Regions from separate parts of the Pseudomonas sp. HK3 genome, predicted to be linked through region 1. Evidence: riboswitches for the same ligand, from Rfam matches in the RefSeq annotation. Region 1 holds a riboswitch; the other holds the start of a gene.

Region 1 (7,700 bases):
CAATAATATCCACGCTTGGCCAGTGTGATTTTATTGGTTGCTTGTGTGCTTGTCTTAATATTCTAGCAATGCTGGCCAGTTCATTGTTGATGTTAAAATCATGTGCTTCTAGCTCGGCTAATGTGTGGCCATCAATGTAAGGGCGCACCCAATATTTAAAGCTAGGTTCTTTGTACAAAATAATAGGGCAAAGGTCTAATGCGCTAATACTTTCGACTATTTCATATTCACTTTTGTGGTCAATATTGAGCGATTGTGCGTTACTCGCATTAATGCGAATGACAAATTGTTGAGGTGTTTCTAAGACTGAGTTTTGTGGAGTAAAGTCTTGTGTATCGCTACTGTGTATAAGCGATAGTCTAACTTTGCTAAGGGTGACCAGCCAGTTTTCGTTCGTTAGACCTTGTTCTAGTGGTGTAAAGGTACAAGCTGCTTGATTACATTGGTTTAAGATTGGCCATAGCGACCAATCTTGTAATGCTTCATTAAGGGCTTGTGACTCTATTTTCATATTTATGCGGGCTGTGCTTGGTTGTTGTTTGTTTGTGCTTTGTATATTTTTAGCCATGCAGCATAACCGAAGACTACCATAACCACATATACGGCCATGAGTAGCGCGGTTAAATATAACTCGCGATCTATGTATAAATATATGGCTAAAGCATCAATGACAAACCAGTAAATCCAATTTTCAAGTACTTTTTTTGCAACCATATACGTTGTGACTACTGCACCCCAAGTGGTAAATGAATCTAGGTAGGGCATGACAGCAGTCGTGTTTTCGCTTAATAAGAAGCCACTTATGAGCGTCATGACGAGTACGCCACCAATGGTAAGTGTATGCTGTTTTCCAGTCCATGTGGTAATGGGAAGCTTAGGTGTTAATGAATTTTGCATTGCGGAGTTTTGTGGCTTTTTGTTCCAGATGTACCAGCCGTATATTGCCATAGCTAGGTAATACACATTTAATGCGGACTCCATAACTAGACTGACATCAAAAAACAACCAACTAAAAATAGCCGTACTGCCGAAGGCTGCATACCAGCATAGGCTGTTTTCACGCATGGCTAATACTAAATACGCAACGCCGAGTAATACAGCGATGACTTCCCAGTAGCTCATGGCCTGCGCGGCGGAGATGACACTTTGGATAAACGTATCGGCGAAAGATGTGGGTGCTTGAATATCAGCTTCCATAATTAGACCTTAGTTGTCGCCATGTGGATTAAGTGCAGGGTCTAGATTCGCACCAATAAATTTGCACGCAAAAATCGCTTTACCAAATTGCTCATATGAGCGTTTCATTTCTTTACTTAAAATAGACATGACTAAATCGTATTCGCCAAAAATTTGCGTGCTCATGGTGTTGCCCACCACGCTGATGCCATCGGTGGCATTTAAGCGATCGATGAAATCTTTAATGGCCGGAATGTAATCATCGGCCAATGGATATTTGCTGATCTCAACGGATAGTTCCATGTGGGCTCCAGTTTTGCGTTAATGTAGTAGGGCAGGCATTGCCTGCCGAGGTTTTTGTCGGGCGGTGCCCGACCTACGGTTTGTTAAAAATGCTGAGTGGCTTGAATAGTGATTAAGCGTGGCGCAGCAAGTTGAGTGTAGGTTTTTGCAGCGTAACCGTCTCGTGGGTCATTACCAAAGTAGAACCCTTTAACAGCATAGTCTTCATCCGTTAAATTGTGGCCATGTAAACTTATGCTGCTATTGCCTTTGGTGTAGCTGAGTGCGGCATGCCAAAGTTGATAGCTTTCTGATTTTTGGTCGTGGCTATTAGAAAAGTAATAGGTGTCTTTGTATTCTGTTTCTAATCGCAGTTTTATTGATTCTGTAAAGCTAATATTTAAAGCGGTTGCACCTGATATTTCCGGTGCGTGTGCTTGCGAGCGGCCATCTTTATCAATTGTAATAACGTTGCCGTTGCTATCTTCTGATTTGAAACTGTAATTGTTTAGTTTGGTTTTTAGGTAGCCAAGTGATAATTCCCAAGAGAGAGTCTTATTAATTAACCAGTTACTTTCAATTTCTAAACCATAGTTTTCGCCTTCAGCGGCATTGGCAAAGTAGTCTTTAAACTTAGGCTTTGAGTCTTCGTAATAAAGGAATGACTGTTTAACTTGTTGGTCTTCTCTTTGAATATAAAAGGTTGCAACACGCGTTTGCAGTGAGTCATCTAGCAAGCTTGATTTTAATCCGACCTCTAAACTATTGTTAGTTTCGGTTTTATAGACTTTATCATCTGATGGTATGTTCGTATCACGGTTGACGCCGCCAGCCTTAACGCCTCGAGCCAATTGAATGTAAGTCATTTGATAAGGGGTGATTAAATTCTCAAATGTGAGTCTTCCGCTCCAGAGTGTTTCGCTCTGATCTTCTGTGATTGTATTATTATCTTTGAAATCAAATGTCCATTCTTCTAGTCTTATGCCATAAATTATCCGTGACTGTGCGTTAAAGTTCGTGGTTAGCTCTGAGTAAACAGCAGTGGAGTTGTTGTCAATTGAGCTGTTGTAAGGGTTGTCTAAAAATGTGTAGTTTCTGTTAAGGCTTTCTTCTCTGTCCATGTAATAAAAGCCGACGACCCAGTCTGTTGAGTTGTTAAAAATTTGACCGTCTTGCCCTGATAATAAGCGGATGTCTAAGTGTTGGTTAGTGTAGTCGCGGCTGTATTGATCATAGCCACTATAGCCATCGAAATCAGCGAGGCATGTGTTCAGTATTGTGCATGGGTCAGGCGTGTACGTTGGATCATCATCTAACCATGTATATTGACCAAAAGCCCAGTCATCATCATAAGCGTAAGTGCTTTCGGTATTACTTATGGCCGCTAGAACCTCAAGGTTGAGTGTATTGTTGATTTTTGATTGCCAATTAATAGAAAACGCATTGGTGTTTTGTGAATCTTCACCGGGTTGATCAGAGTAAGTGTTTCGGTTGTTGTCTAAGCTAAATGCATCGTAACCGTTATCAATGTCTGTACTGAACAATGAAACGTTAATATTGTTATCCGGGTTAACTTGCCAAGCTAGTTGGGCACGAGCGATAACTTCATAAATGTTGTTAGTGTCATCTTTGTTTAAATGGATATTTTCCATGTAACCATCAGACTTAACTTGATTAATAGCAAAGCGTGCTTGTACCTTTTCGGATAGCGAGCCAGAAATAGCCCCGCCTAAACCTTGAGTATTATAATTACCAAGCTTACCTTGAACATAACCTTCGGTTTCTTTGGTTGGTTGTTTGCTTTTAATATTAATGGCACCTGCCAGTGCGTTTGCACCGAAGGCTGTACCTTGTGGGCCACGCAAGATTTCCACTTGATCAATGTCAAATAGGGTGGCTGCGCCGCCTAAGCCTGTCATGTCAATGCCATCGATGATTAAGCCAACGGATGGATTGACTGGGTCGATAAACTGGCTGCGCTCACCAATGCCGCGGATCTGAAAGAAACGCGCACGTGATGCACCAGCAGCAAAGTTAACGTTCGGGGCTAAAGATAAAATGCTTTCTAGGTGGTCGGCATTACGATCTTGAATGTCTTCTTCGCCCACAACTGTAATAGATGATGGAATTTGCATTAAATCTAATTGGCGAAAATCAGCGGTGACATTGACGGTGTCTAACTGAGCACTTTGGTCGGCTTGTTTGACGGCATCGGTAATTTGACTGCTAACGTCAGTGGGTTGTGCAGCTAGGACAGAAGCACTCAACGTGCATATGAGTGAGGGTAAAAAAATCGGGGTTTTCATGGGTCTTTTCCAAAATATTGAATAAGTCCCGGTTACTGCGTAGAGGTAATTAGTGGCGTTTGCAATGATGCAAAAAAACGCAAAAGAATGTCCATTCCTACGCCGGTATTAACCGGATCAGGTTCTAGGGGTTCGCAAAAAAGACATCTCAGGCCGAAGCCTCCCCCTGGATAAGGGGGATTCTACGTGATTTGTATATAGGAAAAAAGGACTAGAGCGACTTAGAAACCCTTTAGTGTTCGATCGCCAATGTCTGCGCTTTTTAAGCTGATGGTATTGCTATCGCCATTTTTCTGTTTGGTTTCTAATTTGATGAGTAAGTATTCATAGTCGATAGCAAACCAAATGCGAGTGGATTCTTTCTTGCTGCCTTTATCTAGAATGACTTCAACGGTATCAATCATACCCTGCTTGGTTTTGGTTTGTCCGCGCTTGGCGACTTTGAAGTCGTACTGTTTAAGGCGATTTTTGTACGCCACTGAATATGAGAACTCTGTTTTACCTGCGATTAAATCTAGACGTATTTGCTCCTGATAACTCAGATTGTCTTGTATGCCCAGTTTGAGCTCATAGTCTGCCCACTCTTCGCGCTCTGGTACAAATACTTGCTGTTTTTCCCAGTCAAAGGTTTGTGCTCTGCGCTTTTTTGATAAAAAGCCGGAGGTTTTATAGCGATAGTTATGGGGTTTTACGGTGTTGTTTTCGATACTGTATTGAGACTGTTCATGTAGGTCTGCAATGGAGGAGTATGCTTCGAATGTCAGTTGCCATAATCCGTTTTCGAGCTTGCTTAGTTGGCGACTGGCATCAACGGTAATAGGAAACCAGCCAGCTTTCCATGTGGCTTCATAGTTTGCTTTATAAGGGGAAAATTGTTGAAACGGTTTGTGTGTGTTTGTTGCTTCATTGCCCATGCTGGTTTGACTAATGAGAACAACAAAAAAGGTAACGATGATTTTATACAAAGCATCCTGCCTAAATGAATCGTGAATATGGGCTTGAGTATAAGCGCAGTTGCTGTGTCCGTGCCAGCAACTGGCTAGAAATGTCTGTTCTAATTTGCAATAAGCTGCACGCCAGACTCGGGTAGGGGTTGGTTGTCGAAGTAAGCATCGCCTTTGAGCATTGAGATGCGGCCCTCAACAAACCATTTAACCGCGATAGGATAAATGACGTGTTCTTGTTGCTGTACTCGTGTTTTCAGGCTGCCTTCAGTGTCGTCGTCTAAAACGGGCACCACGGCCTGAATCACATTTGGACCACCGTCTAGGTCTTCGCTGACAAAGTGCACGGTCACGCCGTGTTCTTTATCATTGGCTTCAAGGGCTCGCTTGTGAGTGTGCAAGCCTTTGTACTTAGGTAGCAAAGACGGATGTATATTGATTAGGCGGCCCTTATAGCGGCGTACAAAATCAGAGGTCAAAATGCGCATGAAGCCAGCTAAGACAATAAGATCAGGGCCAAATTGGTCGATCTCATGAATCAGCTTGCCATCAAACTCTTCACGAGTTGAAAAATCAGTGTGATCAACAACGGCGGTTGGGATGCCCATATTCGCTGCGCGATCAAGACCCATAACACCGGGGCGATTACTAATCACCGCTACAATCTCACCATCAATTTCTTTTTTCAGGCAAGCATCTGAGATTGCCTGAAAGTTACTGCCAGAGCCGGAAATTAAAACGACAATACGCGCAGGTTCTGCTTGTTCGGCTTTCACTGTGCTTATTCCTCGTCCACGCCTTTAACGATGACTAGCTCGTCACCTTCGCCTGCTTTTTCAATGCGGCCAACTAGGGTAGCGGTTTCGCCTTCTGCGTTCAGAATATCCATTGTGGCTTGAGCGTCTTTTTCATCAACCACGACAATCATGCCTAGGCCACAGTTAAAGGTAAGATGCATTTCATGCCAGTCGATATTGCCTTTTTCTTGTAACCAGTTGAACACAGCAGGGCGATCCCATGCGGCGCTATCAAGAATACACTTGGTGCCTTCTGGTAATACGCGAGGGATGTTTTCATACATGCCGCCGCCAGTGATGTGGCAGATAGAGTGCGCATCAATGGTTTCTAGCATTTTAAGAATTGGTTTAACGTAGATGCGAGTGGGTGCAAGTAGGGCATCACCCAGTGTTTGGCCGTCTAGGTCTTGGCTTAAGTCTGCACCTGATACTTCGATGACCTTACGGACAAGAGAGTAACCGTTTGAGTGAACGCCTGATGAGCGCAAACCAATAATGACATCGCCTGCTTTTACTTTGCTGCCGTCGATTAGCTCAGCTTTTTCAGCAACACCGACGCAGAAGCCTGCAAGGTCGTAGTCTTCGCCTTCATACATGCCAGGCATTTCAGCTGTCTCGCCACCCACTAATGCACAGCCAGATTGCAAGCAGCCTTCGCCAATGCCGGTAACAACGTTTGTTGCTACGTCTACGTTCAGCTTACCTGTTGCGTAGTAATCTAAGAAGAATAAAGGCTCGGCACCGCATACGATCAAATCGTTTACGCACATTGCCACAAGGTCGATGCCGATGGTGTCATGTTTGCCAAGGTCCATCGCTAAGCGTAACTTGGTGCCAACGCCGTCGGTGCCAGACACTAATACAGGTTCTTTGTATTTGGTCGGCAAGCTACACAGGCCAGCAAAGCCACCGATGCTGCTCATGACTTCAGGGCGACGGGTTTTCTTTACCACGCCTTTAATGTTATTAACAAGTGCGTTGCCAGCGTCAATGTCTACGCCTGCATCTTTATAACTAAGTGACTTGTTTTGCTCGCTCATATTAGGCAGCCCTTTTGTGCGGGAAAGTATCGATGAGTAAAAAAGGTCGCGGATTTTACCATCTAGTAAGCTTTTTATAAATCATACATGTGCTTTAGAAGGCATAATTTACACTTGGGGGCTGCATTTTTTCTCGAATTTGTCAGAATAGCCGCCAATTACAGGAATAAAGACCATCTAATGAAATTTCAACTGTGTTTTGCTGCACTTATTATATGCGCATCTTCTGTCTTGGCTAAGCCGGTATCGGGTTTGTATGACGCACGAGTGCCTGTGCCTGATCAACTATTAATCAGCCGCCAGCATGGTGCAAAGCAGGGCTTAATAGAAGTGCTACAAAAGGTGAGCGGTTTTGCGGTGCCCGCAGAAAATGAAGTCGTGATGAGGGCTTTAGATATAGCCGATCAATATTTGTATCAATATAGTTACGCTGCTGTGCAAAAGAGCGAATGGGATGCCTCTATTCCACCAGGTTCTAGCTGGTTAAAAATGCGGTTTGAAGCGCAATCGATCCAGCGCATTATCAAGCAAGCTAATCTGCCGTTATGGGGAAATAACCGTCCTACTGTTTTACTTTGGCTAATAAAAGAAGAAAGGGGTCGTTCTGTTTTAATTGATGGCGTAGAAGGCAGTGCTTATAAAGCAGTTGAAAATGCCAGTCAGGTGCGCGGTGTACCGGTTGTGTTACCTGTGTATGATCTAGAAGACTCCATTCGTTTACCTCAAGAGAGCTTATGGGGTTTGTTTTCAAGCTCTATTCTGGAGGCGAGCAAGCGATATGATGCTGAGTCTATTCTTGCGGCACGCGTTTATAAAAACAAAAAGGGCAACTGGGTTGGTCAATGGCGCTTCTATTTTAAAGAGCGCGAGTTTAATTATGAATTTGAAACCCAGGAGTTGAGCCAGCAAGTTTTGGCTGGTCTAAGTGCCTCGGGTGAAGTTTTGGCAAATGCGTTTGCTATTAAACCCAACGATGCTCGCAGTGACATACTCGCAATAAAAGTAAGTAATATTAAAAACTTGAAGCACTATGCGGCATTAGTAGATTACCTTGAAGGTTTAACGATTACTAAGCGAGTGTTTGTAGCGGGTGTAAAGGGGAATGATATGGACCTTGAGTTGCGCTTGAGCGGTAGTCTAGGGCAATTTAAGCAG
Region 2 (7,700 bases), on a different contig from region 1:
AACGAGTTACCGGTTTTGATACCCACATGCCGTACTTTAAAAATGAACATTATTATTTGCCGAATAGTCACGACATAGTGGCAGCGGTGGATAAATGTTTGGCTGAAAAATAATTGCAATTTATCGGGCGCGGGGGCACCTTCGTACAATTTATCGATTAGCAATATAGGAAGTTGCTAGTGTTTTCCTTGATATGAACGAATGTATTAGATATGTAATGGGTGAAAATTGTCGGGCGCGGGCACCCTCCTACAATTTATCGATTAGAAATTTAGGAAGTTGCTAGTGTTTTCCTTGATATGAACGAATGCATTAGATGTGTAATTGATGAAAATTTCGGGCACGGGGCACCCTCGTACAATTTATCGATTAGCAATGTAAGAAGTTGCTAGTGTTCTCTTTTATATGAACGAATGCATTAGATGTTTAATGGGTGAAAATTGTCGGGCGCGGGGCACCCTCCTACAATTTATTGATTATCAATGTAGGGGGCTAGTGTGTTCTATTAGTGACATGAGAGTGCAGGGTATTGTTGTCGGTAAGAATTAATAGTGGAAACCATCTTAATAAAACTTAGTTTTACATTCTAATTACAAAGCATAATTGGCTGAAATTCAAAGGGAATCGCTCATGAAATATTTCAAATTGCCGGATCTAGGGGAAGGCCTAAGCGAAGCGGAAATAGTTGAATGGCATGTTAAAGCAGGGGACACGGTTACGGTTGATCAGCTGATGGTATCGGTTGAAACGGCTAAAGCCATTGTTGAAGTACCGTCGCCACAAGCGGGTGTAATCAGTGCCTTATTTGCTGAGCCTGGTGATGTGGTGCACATTGGTGAGCCATTGGTTGAATATCAAGGCGAGCAAGACGATTCAGGCACGGTTGTGGGTGATTTATCATTAAGTGCAAAGCATGAAAGCAAAGATGATTTCATTGTGGGCAGCGCTCATCATACTCATACACAGCAATCGATCAAAGCGACACCCAGTGTACGTGCATTAGCCAAACGCCTAAATGTGGATTTATCTCATATTGGTGCCACGGGAGAAGACGGTCGCATAACCAGTTTAGATGTAGAAAAAGCAGCAAAACTTAACTCTGATATCGGACAAAGTGAATCCTTAAAAGGCGTGCGTAAAGCCATGGCTAAAAATATGGCTATGAGTCACGCACAAGTGGTGCCGGTTACATTGCATGACGATGTCGATGTACATCAATGGTATGACGTTAAAACAGAACCTCCGCAAGATATTACCATGCGTCTGGTACATGCAATTGCGCATGCCTGCGTGGCAGAGCCTAATTTGAATATTTGGTTTGATGGCGAACAACTATCACGCAGAATATTAGAACACATTGATTTAGGTATTGCGGTAGATACCGAGCAAGGTTTGTTTGTACCTGTGTTACGCAATATTGGTAAACGAGATTTAACCGATTTACGCAGCGGATTAAACGCGTTAAGAAATGCGGTTAAAAGTCGAAAAATCCCCCCGCAAGAAATGCAGGGGGCGACAATTACATTAAGCAATTTTGGCACACTGGCTGGTAAATATGCGAATCCAGTTGTGGTGCCACCACAGGTCACCATCATTGGGGCGGGTGGCATACGCTACGAAGTTGTCGCATACGAAGGGCAGGCTCTATTGCACCCCATATTGCCGTTATCGATCACCTTTGATCACCGTGCGGTAACAGGGGGAGAAGCCGCACGATTTCTTAAAGCACTCATGGATGACCTTAAGCGCAAAAGTGTTGACTAACAGGCTTCACTTTCTGTGTTCTCTTTTTCTGTTTTGTGTTTGCTTTCAAATTGTAAAATACCATCGTTGATGGTTTCTTTTAACAATGTTTTTTTATCTATTTCGTATTTGTGTAATATGCGCCAAGGGTGTGACTGACCTTGGCGAGGTAATACGTCTTTTGATCGGACAACATAACCCGATGCCATTTCATCCATCACGGTTTCATCTAATGGTTTTTCTGTTTGGTTAAAAGGTTTGGCAACATGATGATGATGTTTATCCATATAATTAAATAAACGACATAAATAACGAGCAGACAAATCCGCTTTTAAGGTCCATGGCGCATTGATGTAACCAAAGATCCAAGCGATGTTGGGTATATTTTCGGCCAACACGCCTTTATAAGTCATATGGTGACTTAAATCTAACGGCTTATTATCAAGACTTAACGACATACCACCTAATACCTGCAAGTTTAAGCCCGTTGCACTGATGATAATATCGGCATCAATGTGTTTACCTGACGCAAGCTGAATACCTGTTGCTGTAAATTCTTCGATGGTATCGGTTGTTATGCTGGCTTTACCTGAATTAATAGCGGTAAATAAATCCCCATCAGGTATTGCGCAAAGGCGTTGGTCCCATGGTTGATAATGAGGTGTAAAGTGACTCATATCAAAACCCGTTGTTAGGTTCCCTTTTACCGATCGTAATAATATTTTTTTTACAACATTAGGCCAGCGTTTAGCGAGTTTATATAGCGTGCGTTGTAACAAAATATTACGAGTACGGGCCATCGAAAAGACCCAGCGTTTAGGTAATATCTTATTTAAGATATTTGATACTGAATCAATAGACGGTACAGAAAAAATATATGAAGGGGAACGCTGTAACATGGTGACATGTTCTGCTTGGTCACTCATGGCGGGCACAATGGTTACGGCAGTGGCACCACTGCCAATGACCACCACTTTTTTATCCGTATAGTCTAAGTTGTCAGGCCATTTTTGCGGATGAACAAATACGCCCTTAAAAGCGTCTTGGTTTTTAAATACTGGTTGGTAGCCTTGGTCATAATTGTAATAGCCAGTACAGGGGATTAAAAAATTGCAGGTGTAATGTGTACGCTCTTGTGTACGTTCGTTTAGCGCCTCAACGCGCCAGTGTTGTTGATGGCTGTCCCAGTTGGCGTGAACAATTTTTAATGAAAAATGTACCTTGCCTTCCACTTCAAATGCTTGTGCGGTTTGATTAATGTATTTACGAATTGATGTACCATCAGCCAATACACTTAAACCATCCCAAGGGCGAAAGTCATAACCAAAGCTGGCCATGTCACTGTCTGAGCGGATACCAGGGTAACGGAATAAATCCCATGTGCCTCCAATTGCTTGGCGGCGCTCTAAAATAGCAAACGATTTATTCGGGCACAGTTTTTTAAGGTGGCACGCCATGCCAATGCCAGATAAGCCAGCGCCAATAATGAGAATATCAAAATGATGAGAGGCCATATTTGCTCTTTATTGTTATTAGTATTGCATTGACCATAAAACAAGCGAAAGGCCATGTCTATGGCACTTTCTGACAGCGTTAATAAAATGAATGTTATTTATTCGGCTAACAAAAGCGCAATAGCTTGTTCTATTTTTTTCGCTTTTGCGGTATCGGCATGGGTTTCACCAATAAAGCGATAACGAATCGAGCCTGTTTTATCAATTAAATAAAATGTTGGCCAATATTGGTTATTCAATGCTCGCCAGTAGGTAAAATCATTGTCAATCATGACTGGGTGTTCGAGCTTAAACTCGTCCATCTTTTTTAGCACAGCTTGTGGTTTTTTCTCATGATCAAATTCAGGGCTATGAATACCAATCACTTGAAAATCGTCCTGCTTGAATGATGTCGCTAGGCTGTTTAGCCAAGGAAAACTACGATAGCAGTTCCAGCAGGAAAAGGTCCAAATATCCATTAGCACCACTTTGCCTTTTAGGTCAGATTTTTTTAATGGCTTTGATTTTAACCAATTTTGAGGCTGTGTTTGCGTGAACTCAGGTAGTGGCGTCGGCTCTATGGCGTATACGGCGTTGCCGAGTATTGCTTTAAACGAAAAAAAGCTTATGGCCGCTACGCAGGTTAGGATGAAAATATTACGCATAATGGGCCTCACTCTACACAGTGTATAGCCCATTAGAGCAATTTAAATGCACTTGGTTCCTATCTATTTTGATGGGGTTCTAATTTCTTGTGGGGTTAGTCCGGCCTTACGTTTTGCCTTATATTCTAAATACGCTTTAACGTAAGTATTACCCAAGTAACCATCTAAATAATTTAAAAATCCCGCATAATTACCTTTAAATTTAGCATGATGAAAATCATGGTAGACAGGCCCGTGGTAAATCAAAAATAACCGAGCAGGGTTCCAAGGGATATCATAGCCAATGTGGCCATCGGCCGCTTCAAATTGGCGGATGATGACCCAAATCCAAATGACATATAAATGGCTGCTTAACAGTATGGGGCCAATGAGTATCAAACCCGATGTACAGGCGAACTCAAACCAGTGCATGTAATTGCCATTAATGGCGCAGGTATTTTTTATCTTATGATGCACGCTATGAACATGACGCATAAAAAATTTATTTTCATGAAAAAAGCGATGCATCCAGTAATATAAGAAGTCATCTAACAAGATAAAAAATAATACCTGAATAACAATGATGTACACGCTTGGCATGTCACCCACATGAATGCCTGTGCGTTTTATTAAAGGCCACAGCACAACCAGCATCACAAAAACGACCGCTGTATTTTTAACGCTGTGATAAATCGATGGCCAAAATGTGCCTTTTACATCAATGGCATTGGCTTGAATACGATAAGGCTTTAGCCAGTTAGGCTCTATGTAGGCAAGCCAAGTCCAAGGCAGAGCAAAGGTCATAAACGCAATAAAACTAATGGCGAGCGTGGCGGCAGGAAACAGCCAAAACCAAGGGTCATAAAAGACGCCTGAGTAATCTTGAATGATGACATCAATGAAATTGGGCATGACACGCTCTTATTATTTTTTAACCAATATACCTTTGAGGCATGGCTTTAAAAGGGCATTTACGGACACATAAGGGATATATTTGGTCATCTGTGGTTGGAACTCGTAATGACTTGCCTTAGAATGGCAGTCTGCTCACGGGGTGCTGCTTGTTAAAAGTGGCTGAGACTTTACCCGTTGAACCTGATCCGACTAGCATCGGCGTAGGAATGAGCGCGAAGCATCCGTATTGTATTTATAACCATCTGTCATTGGGTTATGAGTGATGTTTTGCATCTATCGGCGTATATACCTAATAGTAGGGTGAGTCGATTTCCCGCACGTCTTTGTTAGTGGTGACTTTATTCATAATAAGGACCCACTATGCAAAATTCAGAAAATAAAAATACAATTCAAACAGCGCAACTTGCTGACGTTAACCCTCATCTTATTACCCGTGAACCGTTACCCGGTAGCGAAAAGATATACATTCAAAGCCCTAATCATCCTGATGTGCGCGTGCCGATGCGCAAGATTAACCTAACCGATGGCACACACATTAATGTGTACGACACCTCTGGCCCTTATACTGATGTCAACGCAGAAGTAGATGTGCACAAAGGCATTACCTCAGAAGTACGAGCAAAGTGGATTTTAAATCGTGACGATACCGACGTGTACGACGGCCGCGACACCCAACCAGAAGACAACGGTATTGATGACGAAACCAAGGCGTTTCAATTTTATAATCCGCACCTGCAACGTCAACCACGTCGTGCAAAAGCAGGCAAAAATGTTAGCCAATTGCATTACGCCCGCAAAGGCATTGTTACCCCAGAAATGGAATACGTGGCCATGCGTGAAAACCAACTGCGTGAGGCGCTAGAAAACGAATTCACCACCCCCGAACGTGAAGCCCGTCTAAAAGGCAATCACATGGGGGCGAGTATTCCGCAAACCATTACCGGCGAATTTGTGCGTGACGAAATCGCCCGTGGCCGCGCGATTATTCCGGCCAACATCAATCACCCAGAATTAGAGCCCATGATTATTGGCCGTAACTTTTTAGTAAAAGTGAACGCCAATATTGGTAACAGCGCGTTAACCAGTTCCATCGAAGAAGAAGTTGAAAAGCTGGTTTGGTCAACCCGTTGGGGTGGCGATACGGTTATGGATTTATCAACGGGTAAGCATATTCACAGTACCCGTGATTATATTATTCGTAACTCACCTGTGCCCATTGGCACAGTGCCCTTGTATCAAGCGTTAGAAAAAGTAAATGGCGTAGCTGAAGATTTAACATGGGAAGTTTTCCGCGACACGTTAATCGAACAAGCGGAGCAAGGAGTGGATTATTTTACCATTCACGCAGGTATTCGTTTAGCACACGTACCGTTAACCGTAGACCGCGTAACGGGTATTGTAAGTCGCGGTGGCTCTATCATGGCCAAGTGGTGTATTGCACATCATGAAGAAAGTTTTTTATACACGCACTTTGAAGACATTTGCGAAATCATGAAAACCTATGACGTTAGCTTCTCGTTAGGGGATGGCTTACGCCCAGGTTCACAAGCCGACGCCAACGATGCGGCACAATTTGCAGAGCTAGAAACGTTAGGTGAGTTAACACAAGTCGCCTGGAAACATGATGTGCAAGTCATGATCGAAGGCCCAGGCCATGTACCGATGCATATGGTTCAAGCCAATATGGATAAACAGTTAGCATGCTGTGACGAAGCCCCGTTTTATACATTAGGGCCGTTAACCACCGATATTGCACCAGGTTATGATCACATTACGTCAGGCATTGGTGCCGCCATGATCGGTTGGTTTGGTTGTGCCATGTTGTGCTATGTGACACCAAAAGAGCATTTGGGTTTACCCAATCGTGACGATGTAAAAGTAGGCATCATCACTTACAAGCTTGCAGCCCACGCAGCCGACATTGCTAAAGGGCATCCCGGTGCTCGTTATCGCGATGACATGATGTCAAAAGCGCGTTTTGAATTCCGTTGGGAAGATCAATTTAATCTTGGCCTAGACCCAGACACGGCTCGTGCTTATCACGATGAAACCCTGCCAAAAGACAGCGCAAAAGTGGCGCACTTTTGTTCTATGTGTGGCCCGAAATTCTGTTCGATGAAAATCTCCCAAGAAGTGCGTGATTATTCAAAAGATGAAATCGTCAAAGCCATGCAAGATAAAAGCGCAGAGTTCAAAGCGTTAGGCAGTGAAGTGTACGTACCAGCCACAGCTGAAAAACTCAGTGAAACGCCTGCATGAATATCGCGATAGTGGGTGCAGGTATTTGCGGCAGTATGCTTGCGTATGAATGCATTAAACGCAATTTAAACGTAACGGTATATGAGCAAGACACTCAAAAGGAATCTTGCTCATATACCGCAGCGGGTATGCTGGCACCCATGGCCGAGTTAGAAAGCGCGAACACCAATGTATATAAATTGGGTTTGCGCAGTTTAACCTTGTGGCCAAGTATCATAGAGGAACTTGCACAATTAAATCATTCGGTTTTTTACCGTGATAGTGGCACGCTGGTATTAGCCCATACTCAAGATGCGGGCAGTTTTACGCAATTTCATAGCACGCTAAAGCGTAAGTTAGATGACTTTGATGCATGCGTTTCATCGGTGATACCAAGCTCCATTGAACCAGAGCTAAAGCACTTTCATAATGCCTTGCATTTAAAACAAGAAGCGCAAGTTGATAGTCATCAAGCATTAACGGCACTGCATTCGGTGATTCGTGCACAAGGCGAATTTAATCATTCCCATGTACACACAATTGCATGCAATGAAGTGAACGGTGAATATTTTGATTGGGTGTTTGATTGCAGAGGCTTAGCCGCAAAAGACCAAGTCAATTTGTATGGGGTGCGTGGTGAGCGTATTTTATTGCATGCGCCTGAAGT

Evidence for each region. Region 1 has a riboswitch for thiamine pyrophosphate ahead of ACU6U9_RS17095 (TonB-dependent receptor). Riboswitches for the same ligand answer to the same signal wherever they lie in the genome.
Region 2: linked by a shared signal. The riboswitch ahead of thiC (phosphomethylpyrimidine synthase ThiC) and the one ahead of ACU6U9_RS17095 (TonB-dependent receptor) in region 1 are both predicted to bind thiamine pyrophosphate.

What each region holds. Positions count from the first base shown of each region.
Region 1 is NZ_JBREXD010000003.1:368,898-376,597, reverse strand. It holds gene ACU6U9_RS17110 (phosphotransferase) at 1-568, opposite strand, end outside; gene pnuC (nicotinamide riboside transporter PnuC) at 514-1,197, opposite strand; gene ACU6U9_RS17100 (hypothetical protein) at 1,207-1,479, opposite strand; gene ACU6U9_RS17095 (TonB-dependent receptor) at 1,563-3,764, opposite strand; TPP riboswitch at 3,842-3,941, opposite strand; gene ACU6U9_RS17090 (DUF3108 domain-containing protein) at 3,986-4,729, opposite strand; gene purN (phosphoribosylglycinamide formyltransferase) at 4,819-5,484, opposite strand; gene purM (phosphoribosylformylglycinamidine cyclo-ligase) at 5,490-6,545, opposite strand; gene ACU6U9_RS17075 (DUF2066 domain-containing protein) at 6,726-7,700, shown strand, end outside.
Region 2 is NZ_JBREXD010000002.1:274,181-281,880, reverse strand. It holds gene ACU6U9_RS12245 (alpha-ketoacid dehydrogenase subunit beta) at 1-113, shown strand, start outside; gene ACU6U9_RS12240 (dihydrolipoamide acetyltransferase family protein) at 631-1,764, shown strand; gene ACU6U9_RS12235 (flavin-containing monooxygenase) at 1,761-3,257, opposite strand; gene ACU6U9_RS12230 (redoxin family protein) at 3,356-3,901, opposite strand; gene ACU6U9_RS12225 (sterol desaturase family protein) at 3,965-4,792, opposite strand; TPP riboswitch at 4,921-5,019, shown strand; gene thiC (phosphomethylpyrimidine synthase ThiC) at 5,156-7,054, shown strand; gene ACU6U9_RS12215 (FAD-dependent oxidoreductase) at 7,051-7,700, shown strand, end outside.